Regions from separate parts of the Shinella sp. S4-D37 genome, predicted to be linked through region 1. Evidence: predicted binding sites of a transcription regulator. Region 1 holds the regulator's gene; each other region holds the start of a gene.

The links. The regulator LexA, encoded in region 1, represses DNA repair genes until DNA is damaged. The targets are predictions, from matches to a motif close to TGTTCNNNNTGTGTTCNG.
Region 2: a site for LexA is predicted at 2,330-2,347, ahead of AB3G45_RS13580 (ATP-dependent helicase). Genes of this name have one in related genera too.
Region 3: a site for LexA is predicted at 2,208-2,225, ahead of recA (recombinase RecA). Genes of this name have one in related genera too.

The regions. Positions count from the first base shown of each region.
Region 1 is NZ_JBFNXL010000005.1:1,852,532-1,856,841, forward strand. Features, by position in the region: gene trpC (indole-3-glycerol phosphate synthase TrpC) at 1-733, shown strand, start outside; gene moaC (cyclic pyranopterin monophosphate synthase MoaC) at 747-1,244, shown strand; gene glp (gephyrin-like molybdotransferase Glp) at 1,244-2,467, shown strand; gene lexA (transcriptional repressor LexA) at 2,566-3,288, shown strand; gene AB3G45_RS16420 (ComEC/Rec2 family competence protein) at 3,282-4,310, opposite strand, start outside.
Region 2 is NZ_JBFNXL010000005.1:1,272,222-1,276,531, forward strand. Features, by position in the region: gene AB3G45_RS13580 (ATP-dependent helicase) at 1-2,288, opposite strand, end outside; gene AB3G45_RS13585 (carboxymuconolactone decarboxylase family protein) at 2,391-2,804, opposite strand; gene AB3G45_RS13590 (cyclase family protein) at 2,857-3,678, opposite strand; gene AB3G45_RS13595 (efflux RND transporter periplasmic adaptor subunit) at 3,982-4,310, shown strand, end outside.
Region 3 is NZ_JBFNXL010000005.1:1,704,099-1,708,408, forward strand. Features, by position in the region: gene AB3G45_RS15670 (pseudouridine-5'-phosphate glycosidase) at 137-1,063, opposite strand; gene AB3G45_RS15675 (carbohydrate kinase family protein) at 1,098-2,045, opposite strand; gene recA (recombinase RecA) at 2,284-3,381, shown strand; gene alaS (alanine--tRNA ligase) at 3,694-4,310, shown strand, end outside.

The DNA of each region.
Region 1 (4,310 bases):
TCGCGCCCGCATCCGCGACCAGGAGCCGCCGCGCGGCTTCTTCGCGAGCCTTACGGCAAAAAAGGCGGAAGGCCGCTTCGGCCTCATCGCCGAGATCAAGAAGGCCAGCCCCTCCAAGGGCCTCATCCGGCCGGATTTCGATCCGCCGGCGCTGGCGAAAGCGTATGAGGCCGGCGGCGCGGCCTGCCTTTCCGTCCTCACCGACACGCCGAGTTTTCAGGGCGCGCCGGAATTCCTGACGGCGGCGCGTGCGGCCTGCGGCCTGCCGGCGCTGCGCAAGGATTTCATGTTCGACAGCTACCAGGTGCTGGAGGCGCGCGCCTGGGGCGCGGACTGCATCCTCCTCATCATGGCCTCGCTCGGCGACGACGATGCGAAGAAACTCGAAGACGCCGCGTTCTCGCTCGGCATGGACGTCTTGATCGAGGTGCACGACGCGCCCGAAATGGAGCGGGCGCTGAAGCTCAAGTCCAAGCTCGTCGGCATCAACAACCGCAACCTGCGCACCTTCGAGGTGGACCTCGCCGTGTCGGAAAAGCTTGCCGGCATGGTGCCGGACGACCGGCTGCTGGTCGGCGAGAGCGGCATCTTCACCCATGCGGATTGCGAACGGCTCGGCAAGGTCGGCATCTCGACCTTCCTCGTCGGCGAAAGCCTGATGCGCAAGGACGACGTGGCGGCCGCCACCGGCGAACTCCTCACCGGCTCGGCCGGCATGCTGGCGGCGGAATGATGGCGGTCCCGACATGACGGGCGAGGCCCGCACGCTCACCCATATCGACGCCTCCGGCAAGGCCGACATGGTGGATGTCGGCGACAAGGCGGAGACGGTGCGCGTCGCGCTTGCCGAAGGGTGCATCCGCATGGCGCCGGAAACGCTGGACCTCATCCTGACCGGCAATGCCAAGAAGGGCGACGTGATCGGTACGGCGCGGCTTGCCGGCATCATGGCCGCCAAGCAGACCGCCAGCCTCATCCCGCTCTGCCATCCGCTGATGCTGACCAAGGTCGCCGTCGATATTCGCGAGGACCGCGCCCTGCCGGGCCTGCGCGTCGAGGCGATGGCCAAGCTCACCGGCCGCACCGGCGTGGAGATGGAGGCGCTCACCGCCGTCAGCGTCGCCTGCCTCACCATCTACGACATGGCGAAGGCCGCCGACCGGGAGATGGAGATAGGCGGCATCCGCCTCGTGGAGAAATCCGGCGGCCGCTCCGGCGACTACCGGCGCGGAGACGCCGGCTGATGTCGCTGCTGCCCGTCGAAGACGCCCTCCATCGCCTGCTTTCCACCGCCCGGCCGACCCGGCGCACCGAGACGGTCCCGCTGCATGAGGCCGACGGCCGCGTGCTGGCAGAGGACGTCGCCGCCCGGCTGACGCAGCCGCCCTTCGACAATTCCGCGATGGACGGCTATGCCGTGCGCCACGCGGATATCGCCGCGCTCGGCTCGATCCTGACCGTTGCAGGCATGTCTTCCGCCGGCCACGCCTTCGAAGGCACCGCCGGTCCCGGCGAGGCCGTGCGCATCTTCACCGGCGCCCCGCTGCCGGCCTTCGCCGATACCGTGCTCCTGCAGGAAGACGCCGCGGTGCTGGAGGACGGCCGCATCCGCACCACCTTCCTCACGCCGAAGGGCCGCCACATCCGCCCGCGAGGCCAGGATTTTTCCGAAGGCGAGGTCGTCCTGAAAGCCGGCGACATGCTCGATGCCGGCCGCCTGACGGTCGCGGCGGCCATGAACCATGCGGCGCTGTCCGTCTATGCCCGCCCACGCATTGCCGTGCTCGCCACCGGCGACGAACTCGTGCCGCCCGGCACGCCGCCGGGAACCAGCCAGATCATCGCCTCCAACACGTACGGCGTCGCGGCCCTCGCCCGTGCGGCCGGCGCGCAGGTGATCGACCTCGGGATCGTCGCGGACGACAAGGAGGCGATGCTTCAGGCCGTGCGCCGGGCGCTGTCGCTCGATATCGATGGGCTCGTCACGCTCGGCGGCGCCTCCGTCGGGGACTTCGACCTCGTGCAGCCCGTGCTCGGCGAGGCCGGCATGGAGCTCGACTTCTGGCGCATCGCCATGCGCCCGGGAAAGCCGCTGATGGTCGGCCGCCTCGGCGCCGTGCACGTCATGGGCCTGCCCGGCAATCCCGTCTCGAGTCTCGTCTGCTCCCACCTCTTCCTCGTTCCCCTCGTGCGCCGCCTCGCGCACCTGCCGGCGGTAAGCCGCGAGTATCCGGCAATCGCCGCCGTGCCCCTCAAGGAAAACGACCATCGGCAGGACTATGTGCGCGCACGCCTTGCCCGTGGCCCCGCCGGCGACCTCATGGTCACGCCACTGGACAAGCAGGATTCTTCCATGATGAAGGCTTTCGCGGCCTCCGAAGGCCTCCTCATCCGCCCGCCGCACGCGCCCGCGATCCCCGCGGGCGCGCCCTGCACTGTGCTTCTCCTGCGCGAACCCTCCGCCTGAACAGTATTATTATTGTTTCAGCAACCCCTTGCGGAACACATATGGAACAGATAGTGTCCGTTCTGGATTTGTTTCACTCGATTCTCGGTGGAGGGGCCATGCTCACGCGGAAACAACAGGAACTTCTCCTGTTCATTCATGAACGGATGAAGGAGTCCGGCATTCCTCCCTCGTTCGACGAGATGAAGGATGCGCTGGATCTCGCGTCCAAGTCGGGCATCCACCGCCTCATCACGGCGCTGGAGGAGCGCGGCTTCATCCGGCGCCTGCCGAACCGGGCCCGCGCGCTGGAGGTGATCAAGCTTCCCGAAGCCTATAGCCAGAGCCTGCAGCCGCGCCGCGGCTTTTCGCCGGCCGTCATCGAGGGCAGCCGCGGCAAGCAGCCGCCAGCCGTCGCCGCCCCGCCGCAGCGCACGCCCGTTGCGGAGATTTCCTCCTCCGTCTCCGTTCCGGTCATGGGCCGCATCGCCGCCGGCGTGCCGATCTCCGCCATCCAGAACAACACCCACGACATCACCGTGCCGGCCGAGATGATCGGCAACGGCGATCACTATGCGCTGGAGGTCAAGGGCGATTCGATGATCGAGGCCGGCATCCTCGACGGCGACACGGTGATCATCCGCACGGCCAGCAGCGCCAATCCCGGCGAGATCATCGTCGCCCTCGTCGACGAGGAGGAGGCGACGCTCAAGCGCTTCCGCCGCAAGGGTGCCTCCATCGCGCTCGAAGCGGCAAACCCCGCCTACGAGACCCGCATCTTCGGGCCGGACCGGGTGAAGATCCAGGGCAAGCTGGTCGGCCTCATCCGCCGCTATCATTGATCCTTCGGCGGATCGAAGCTGCCGGTGCGCCAGTCATAGGTGCGGTGGCGGGTCCAGGGCCGGTCGAGGCTTTCCACGGCGGGCGTCATGTGTGCCTCTGAAAAGGTGCCGGAAGCCCCTTCGGCCGCCGGCCGGATTTCGAGGGCACCGGTTCGCCTGAGGTGACGCGCCGTCACCAGGCGGGCGCCGGAGCGGCAGGCTTCCAGCCGCAGGGCAAAGGGCACGACGACGAGGTCCGCGGCATCGCAGGCCGTCCCCAGGAAGGCGACGTCGTCCAGGGTGACGACCCGCCAGCCGCTCGGCGAGACGGCGGCGCAGAATGCCTTCGCCTCGCAGACGAAACTTCCGCCCGTCCGGGCTGCCGCGAGCGCCCACGCCATGGCCTCCTTCGCCTTCTGCCGGTCGGCCTTGCGGCGCGGCGGTTTCCCGCTTGCCGCAGTATCATCCGTTTCCTCCAGGGTCAGGCCCTCGCTCCTGCGCGTTTGCGGTTTTGCAAGATCGCCGAGCCGCAAGGCCCGCCGCCACTGGGAATAGATGAAGTCGGAGGGCCTTGCACGGTTCGTCGCGACGGTTTCGCCGCGCAGGATGGCGACCAGGCGGCCGTCCTCCGATACCAGCATTTCCGGCCTGGCGCCCGCGGCGGGAAGGCAGGCGATCGCAAGGCCGAGGGCGGCAAGCAGCGTTCCGGCATGGCGCAGCCGCGTGCGCAGGATGCAGACGAGCCCGCCGCCGAGGCCGATCAGCAGGAAGGCGGCGGGCGGGATGCGGCCGGTGACGATCTCGCCCTTCCAGCCCGCGACCCACATCGAAAGCGCGATCATCCACTCGATGCCCTTGCCCATGATCGCGAAGGGCACGGCGTCGAGCCCGAAGGGCATCAGCAGCACCGCGACAAGGCCGAAGGGCATGACGACGGCGCTGATGACGGGCATGGCGAGCAGGTTGCCGGCAAGCCCATAGGCCGGGATGCGATGGAAATGGCCGACGGAATAGACCAGCGTCGAGACCCCGCCGATCAGCGA
Region 2 (4,310 bases), 580 kb from region 1:
ACCAGTTCGCCGTCGATGGTGCGGGCGCGCGGGCCGCTCTCGCCATAGCCGATGCGCTCGACGGCGTGGCCGGAGCGTGAGCCCCAGTTGTCGCGCGTCGCGTCAGTGCGGTTGGCCTGGGCGCGGCGCCAGCCGGGCGTCGAATAGGCGTTCTGGAAGGGTTCCTGCTTGTCGAAGCGCGACTGGCCGTAGCCGCCGCGGCCGTAACCGCCATAGGATTGCTCCACCTCGGCCACCTCGACATGGGCTTCCGGCAGTTCGTCGAGGAAGCGCGAGGGCAGGGTGGTCTGCCAGAGGCCGTGGATGCGGCGGTTGGAGACGAACCAGATATGGCAGCGGCGCTTGGCGCGCGTGATGCCGACATAGGCAAGGCGCCGTTCTTCTTCCAGGCCCGAACGGCCGCCTTCGTCGAGCGAGCGCTGGTGCGGGAAGAGGCCTTCCTCCCAGCCGGGCAGGAACACGGTCTCGAATTCGAGGCCCTTGGCCGAGTGGAGCGTCATGATCGAGACGGCGTCGAGGTTCTCGTTCTGCTCGGCATCCATGACCAGCGAGACGTGCTCCAGGAAGCCGCGCAGGGATTCGAAGGCCTCCATCGAGCGGATGAGTTCCTTGAGGTTTTCCAGGCGGCCCGGCGCCTCGGCCGACTTGTCGGCCTGCCACATGGCGGTATAGCCGCTCTCGTCGAGGATCTGCTCGGCAAGCTCGGTGTGCGGCATGGTCTCCAGCAGCGACTGCCAGCGGCGGAAATCCGTGACGACGTCGAAGAGGGCCTTGCGCGCCTTCGGCTTCAGTTCGTCGGTTTCGACGATATCGGCCGCGGCGGCGAGCATGGGGATGTCTCGGGCGCGGGCATAGTCGTGCAGGTTGCGGATCGTCGTATCGCCGAGGCCGCGCTTCGGCGTGTTGACGATGCGCTCGAAGGCGAGATCGTCGGCCGGCTGGCTGACCAGGCGGAAATAGGCCATCGCATCGCGGATTTCGAGCCGTTCATAAAAACGCGGGCCGCCGATGACGCGGTAGTTGAGGCCGAGCGTGACGAAACGGTCTTCGAATTCGCGCATCTGGAAGGAGGCACGGACCAGGATCGCCATGTCGTTCAGCTTGTGCTCCTTGCGCTGGAGCTGCTCGATCTCCTCGCCGACGGCGCGGGCCTCTTCCTCCGAATCCCAGGCGGCATGCACGACGACCTTGTCGTCGTCGGGATCGCGCCGGTCGGTGAAGAGGGTCTTGCCGAGACGATCCTCGTTATGGGCGATGAGATGGCCGGCGGCGCCGAGGATATGGGCGGTGGAGCGGTAGTTGCGCTCCAGCTTGATGACCTTGGCGCCCGGAAAGTCCTTCTCGAAGCGCAGGATATTGTCTACCTCCGCGCCGCGCCAGCCGTAGATCGACTGGTCGTCGTCGCCCACGCAGCAGACGTTCTGCGGCGTGCCCTTCGGCCGCTGGGCGAGAAGGCGCAGCCACATGTACTGCGCGGTGTTGGTGTCCTGGTACTCGTCGACGAGAATGTAGCGGAATTTCTGGTGGTATTCGGCAAGCACGTCCGGATTGGCGCGGAACAGGCGGATCGGGTGCAGCAGAAGGTCGCCGAAATCGCAGGCGTTCAGCGTCTTCAGGCGGTTCTGGTAGGCGATGTAGAGTTCGCGGCCCTTGCCGTTGGCAAAGGCGCGCGCGTCGCCCTCGGGGATCTGCGCGGGATCGAGCCCCTTGTTCTTCCAGGTGTCGATCATGCCGGCGAACTGTTTTGCCGGCCAGCGCTTGTCGTCGATGCCCTCGGCCTGGATGATCTGCTTGATTAGCCGCACCACGTCGTCGGTGTCGAGGATCGAGAAATCCGAGCGGAGGCCGACGAGTTCGGCATGGCGGCGCAGCAGCTTCACGCCGATCGAGTGGAAGGTGCCGAGCCAGGGCATGCCCTCGACGGCGCCGCCGACGAGGAGGCCGATGCGCTCCTTCATCTCGCGCGCCGCCTTGTTGGTGAAGGTCACGGCCAGCATCTGGCTGGGGAAGGCCCGGCCGGTGGCGAGGATATGGGCGATGCGGGTGGTCAGCACGCGCGTCTTGCCGGTGCCGGCACCCGCGAGCACCAGAAGGGGGCCGTCGAGCGTTTCCACCGCCTCGCGCTGCTCGGGATTGAGGCCGGAGAGGTAATCCGGCGCCCGGTGCGAGTCGCGCGCCGCCATGGCGCGCGCGGCGATGCCGCCCGTCGGCTTGGCCGGTGCGTCGGGCTTGCCGGCGAGCTGCGGGTCCTCGTCGAAGAAGGGAATGTCGTCGTAACCGCTGATCATGCGGCTCAATGTAGTGATTCGGTCCCGAAAGGCCAGTTTTCCGTTCTGCTTTTATTCCGCGGGAAAGAAGAATGGCCGGAAGATTGTGGAAAGCGGTGCGGTTCAGGGCTTTCGGCGGTCGGCGTCGAAGACCTCGTCCACGGGCACCTGCAGGGCCGTTGCGAGCTGGTTGGTCTTGCCGGCGAGCGAGACGATGGCCAGAAGTTCGGCATATTGCGCATCCGTCATGCCCTTGGCTTTCGCGGCGGCAGTGTGGGAATGGACGCAGTAGCTGCAGCCGTTCGTCACCGACACGGCGATGTAGAGCATTTCCTTGACGAGCGGGTCGAGCGTCGAGGGTGCCGCCATGACGGCCTTCACCTCCGTCCAGGTGCGCTCCAGCAGCGCCGGGTCGAAGGCGAGGTAGCGCCACATGTTGTTGACGAAGTCCGATTTGCGGGTGGCGCGGATATCGTCGAACACCGCTTTCACACGCGGGTCGGCTTCCAGGTTGTCGGCGGGCTTGACGGTGCTCATGGTTCCTCCGGAAAGCGTGGCCGGCGGCAGCGCCGCCGGCCGGACAAAAGGATCAGGCCAGCGCGATGACGCGGGACGGGCCGCCCGTGCCGCCGCGCACTTTTGGCGCGCCGACGATGAGGGTCGCGCCCTTGGCCGGAAGCTGGTCCAGATTGGCCGCCGCTTCAAGCCCCCAGTGGCCGGAGGCCAGCCAGGAATAGTGCGTGGCGAAATCCGGCGACATGCCGTAGTCGAGCGAGAGCGTATCGACGGCGATGCCGACGGCGCTGGAATTCTCGGCAAGATACTGCACCGCTTCGACATGGAAGCCGGGGAAGTGCATCTTGCCCTCGCCATCGGCATTGCGGAACTTGTCGGTGCCGAGATGCTTGTCCCAACCGGAGAGAAGCGCCACGCAGGCCCGTTCCGGCAGGTCCCCATTGGCGGAAATCCAGGCCTTGATGTCGTCCGGCGTCAATTGCGCATCGGCGTTGGCGGCGGCCTTCTCCCGGATGTCGATGACGGCGAGCGGCACGACGAGATCGGCAACCGGGATCTCCGCCACCGACTTGCCGTCCTCGGAGAAATGCAAGGGCGCGTCGAGATGGGTGCCGGTATGCTCGTTGACGCGCAGTTCGAAGAGGTTGAACTTGTGCTCCTTGTAATTGAACTTCTGCTCGCGCCAGAACTGCTGTTCCCCGAAGAAGGTCGGGAATTCCTCGTGGAGTTCGTGGGTAAGGTCCGTGGCCGTCGTCGGCGCCTGGGCGAGCGCCGGGCTGAGCGCCCCGGAGCTTGCGGCGGCAACCGTTGCCGCGCCCGCGGCGGCGGCGCGGAAAAAGCTTCTCCTCGAAAGCATGCGATTCTTGACGATATCGATGACGCAGGCGTCACACATGGAATTCCCCCCTGTCGTTCAAATGCGTTGATGAAAGGATACTGAAACGCGCGCGGCCGCTGGGGCCGGGAAAATGCTATCACAAGCGCAGGAGGCGTCCAGCCATGCCCGTGCGCGCAAAGGGGGCGGGAAGGGAAGATTTCTCCGCCTTTTCTTACATTTCGGTAACAGAGCGGCCCGCCAATCTTACATTTCGGTAATGAATGCATTCTTTCATTGCCCGTTCATTTTCAAAGCGGGATACTTGGCCTATGTCGCGCCACCAGGACAGGCGACGGTTCGCTTCCTTCGGAGACAGATTGCATGCGGGTTTGGAAACAGCTCCTCATAAGCCTTGGCGCCATTTCGGCGGGCGTCCTGCTCTGGGGGCGCTTCGTGCCCGGCGCGAACGCCACGCTGGAGGCCACGGGCCTGCCCGGTGCGCTCGTCGCGGTCATCGCGCCGGCGGGTGACGGCGATGCGCAGGAAGGCCGCCAGGGCGGTCGCCGCGGCGGTTTCGGCGGCGGGCCGGCGCTGGTCGCGACCAAGCCCGTCGCCATGTCCATCGTCAACGACCGGCTGAACGCCATCGGCGACGGCGAGGCGATCCGCACCGTGACGGTGACGCCCTATTCGACCGGCAACCTCACGGA
Region 3 (4,310 bases), 150 kb from region 1:
CCTGCCGGCACCTTTCCCCGGGGGAGAAGGGGAATGTGGCGCAGGCTTCATTCCACACGCCAGGGCCTTGCCGTTGGGGAGCTCTTCGGCCGACCGGAAGGGCAGGGCAGGCCGTGCGGCTGCCCCGCATGGCGGCTCAGTCCGCCAGCGCCACGGCGATTTCCGCCGCCAGCCGCGCATTGTTCTCGACGAGCGCGATATTGGTCTTGAGGCTGCGGCCGTCCGTCAGGCGGAACAGGCTGTCGAGCAGGTAGGGCGTCACGGCCTTGCCGGCGATCTCGTCGCGTTCGGCATTGTCGAGCGCGCGGGCGATGTAGATCTCCATCTCCTCGCGTTCGATCTCGTCGGCCTGCGGCACCGGATTGGCGATCAGCATGCCGCCGTCGACGCCGAGCTGGTCGCGCACCCTCTGGAAATTGGCGATGGCGGCCGGGCTGTTCAGCGTCAGCGGGCTCTTGAGGCCCGAATCGCGCGACCAGAAGGCCGGGAAGACCGGGCTGTCATAGGTGACGACGGGCACGCCGCGCGTTTCCAGCACTTCCAGCGTCTTCGGGATGTCGAGGATCGCCTTAGCGCCCGCGCAGACGACGATGACGCCGGTGCGCGACAGTTCGTCGAGGTCGGCGGAGATGTCGAAGGTCTCCTCGGCCTTGCGGTGCACGCCGCCGATGCCGCCGGTCGCAAAAACCCTGATGCCGGCGCGGGCTGCGCCGATCATCGTCGCCGCCACGGTGGTCGCGCCCGTGCGGCGCTCGGCGATGGCGAAGGCGAGGTCGGCGCGCGACAGCTTCATGGCGCCCTCGGTCTGCGCCAGCTTTTCCAGCCGCGCCTCGTCGAGGCCGATATGCAGCACGCCGTCGATGACGGCGATGGTCGCCGGCACGGCGCCTTTCTCGCGGATGATGCGCTCGACGCTGCGGGCCATGTCGAGATTGCCCGGATAGGGCATGCCGTGGGTGATGATCGTCGATTCGAGCGCGACGATCGGCGCGCCGCGGCTCTTGGCGGCGGCGACTTCGTCCGAATACTGCATCGGCAGGAGGGTGGAAACGGGTCTGGTCATGCGGTGTCCTTGCAGGAATTTCGGCAAAAAAGTCTCATGCCATTCCTTCGGCCTCCGGCACAAGGGAAAGTGCGGCCTGAAGGGCCGCCTGCGACATTTCTTCGGAGACGGCAAGCGGCGAGCGCACGGTGATCGCCGCGGCGGCGACCCCGCGGCGCAGCGCCTCGCCGATAGCGTGGCCGGCCATCCAGGCATCGAGGAAGCCGGAGGCAAGCGAATCGCCCGCCCCGGTGACGTCGCCGAGCGCGGGCGCTTGCGGCGGCGCGACACGCACGGCGCCCTTCGCGTCGAAGGCGATGATGCCCTTGCCGCCGCGCGTCACGACGCCGGCGGGAAGGCCGGCCGCGCGCAGCGCCTTCGGCCAGTCGGCCGGGTCCTCCGGCGCCGCGCCCGTCAGCGCGCGGGCCTCCGCCTCGTTCATGAAGAGGAAGGCGAGGGCGGGAAGGCTCTCCTGGAACCGCGGCACTTTCGCCGGGGAGATGGCGATGCCGGCGATATGCACGCCGGCCGCGCCCGCCGCCGCCGTCATGGCCGCCAGCGTCTCGGCCGGCAGGTTGGCGTCGGTGAGGATCAGCCCCGCCGTCGCGATCGCCTCGCGCATCGCCCGCTGCTGCAGGCGGCGCGGCGAGAACAGGCGGTAGAGCTCCATGTCCGCCAGCGCGATGACGAGGTTGCCGTCCCGCTCGATGATCGCCGTATAGCTCGGCGTCGCCCGGTCGAGGAAGGTGAAGGGCCTGTCCTCGACGTCGGCCGCCGCCGCCGCGGCCGCCACGACGGCGCCGTCCGCATCGCCCCCGCGCGGCGAGACGAGCCGCACCGTCCGGCCGAGCCTCGAAAGGTTGCGCGCCGCGTTGAAGGCGCCGCCGCCCGCCTCCACGAACCAGGCGCCGGGATTGCTCGCCCCCGGCGCCGTCTCGCCGGCGATGCGTCCGCGCCTGTCCACATGGGCGCCGCCCATCACCAGTATCGTCTTTCCCGTCATCGTCTTCCTTCATTCCCGCGGGGCGCGCGATTCGCCGGCAAGAGCGACGCGTCCACGCGGGTACATCCTTGTTCCGCCACGGCTTTCAACAGACGTAAACGAAAAGAGAACACACGCTCGATTCACGAAATCATTCAAATGGATGAATGGACCTTGCAAAAAGAGAACAAAATGTGTACATAGCTTTCATCGACGGCTTCGTTGCCTGTCTTGCTTCAATAACCTAAAGGTGGACCAAATGGCACAGAACACTTTGCGGCTCGTAGAGGATAAAGCAGTGGATAAAAGCAAGGCACTCGAAGCGGCACTCTCCCAGATCGAGCGCGCCTTCGGCAAGGGCTCCATCATGAAGCTCGGCGGAAAGGACAGCATCATCGAGATCGAGACGGTGTCGACGGGCTCGCTCAGCCTCGACGTCGCGCTCGGCATCGGCGGCCTGCCCAAGGGCCGCATCGTCGAGATCTACGGCCCGGAAAGCTCGGGCAAGACGACGCTGGCGCTGCAGACCATTGCCGAATCCCAGAAGACGGGCGGCATCTGCGCCTTCGTCGATGCCGAGCACGCGCTCGACCCGGTCTATGCCCGCAAGCTCGGCGTCGATCTCCAGAACCTGCTGATCTCGCAGCCCGACACCGGCGAGCAGGCGCTCGAGATCACCGACACGCTGGTGCGTTCCGGCGCCGTCGACGTGCTGGTCGTCGATTCGGTCGCCGCGCTGACGCCGCGCGCCGAAATCGAGGGCGAGATGGGCGAGAGCCTGCCGGGCCTGCAGGCGCGCCTGATGAGCCAGGCGCTGCGCAAGCTCACCGCCTCGATCTCCAAGTCCAACACGATGGTGATCTTCATCAACCAGATCCGCATGAAGATCGGCGTCGTCTACGGTTCGCCGGAAGTGACGACGGGCGGCAACGCGCTGAAGTTCTACGCCTCCGTCCGCCTCGACATCCGCCGCATCGGCGCCGTCAAGGATCGCGACGAGGTGATCGGCAACCAGACGCGCGTCAAGGTCGTCAAGAACAAGATGGCCCCGCCCTTCAAGCAGGTCGAGTTCGACATCATGTACGGCGAGGGCGTCTCCAAGACGGGCGAGCTCATCGACCTCGGCGTCAAGGCGGGCATCGTGGAGAAGTCCGGCGCCTGGTTCTCCTACAACAGCCAGCGCCTCGGCCAGGGCCGCGAGAACGCCAAGACGTTCCTGCGCGACAATCCGGATCTCGCCCGCGAGATCGAGACGGCGCTGCGCCAGAATGCCGGCCTCATCGCCGACCGCTTCCTGGAGAACGGCGGGCCGGATCCGAACGACGCGAACGACGCGGACGACGCGGCCGGCATGTAATCGCCGCGCAACGGTTTCGCAAAACAGCAAAGACCGGCCTCTTCTTCGCGAAAGGCCGGTTTTTTGGTGTCTGGACAGGCGCCGAGGCGGGCGATAAAAGCCTTCAGTTCTCGCGCGCGCCAAGGTTTTCGACCGTCCGCATCCTTAAGCGGCAGGCGCGGGCGGTTTCGACGGAATTCGCGAAAGGGCGGCCTTGGGGTCTTCCGGGCGGGCACTCCGGCCGGCGAGGCGGTTTTACCGTCGTTGCAGCGACATTGGGTGGGCGATGCGCCGGTCTTCCGGCGCGAAATGGGCACAGATGAAGGACGCGATATGAGCGGCGTGAATGAGATCCGGTCGACTTTCCTCGACTATTTCCGAAAGAACGGCCACGAGATCGTGCCGTCCAGCCCGCTCGTGCCGCGCAACGACCCGACGCTGATGTTCACCAATGCCGGCATGGTGCAGTTCAAGAACGTCTTCACGGGCCTTGAATCGCGGCCCTATTCCACCGCGACGACCGCCCAGAAGGTCGTGCGCGCCGGCGGCAAGCACAACGACCTCGACAATGTCGGCTATACCGCGCGGCACCTCACCTTCTTCGAGATGCTCGGCAACTTCTCGTTCGGCGACTATTTCAAGGAGCGCGCCATCGAGCTTGCCTGGACGCTGGTGACGAAGGGCTTCGACCTGCCGAAGGACCGGCTGCTCGTCACCGTCTATTCCGAGGACGAGGAAGCGGCGATCCTCTGGAAGAAGATCGCCGGCCTTTCCGACGACCGGATCATCCGCATCCCGACCTCCGACAATTTCTGGCAGATGGGGGATACCGGCCCCTGCGGCCCCTGTTCGGAAATCTTCATCGACCAGGGCGAGCACGTCTGGGGCGGCCCGCCCGGCTCGCCCGAGGAGGACGGCGACCGGTTCCTCGAATTCTGGAACCTCGTCTT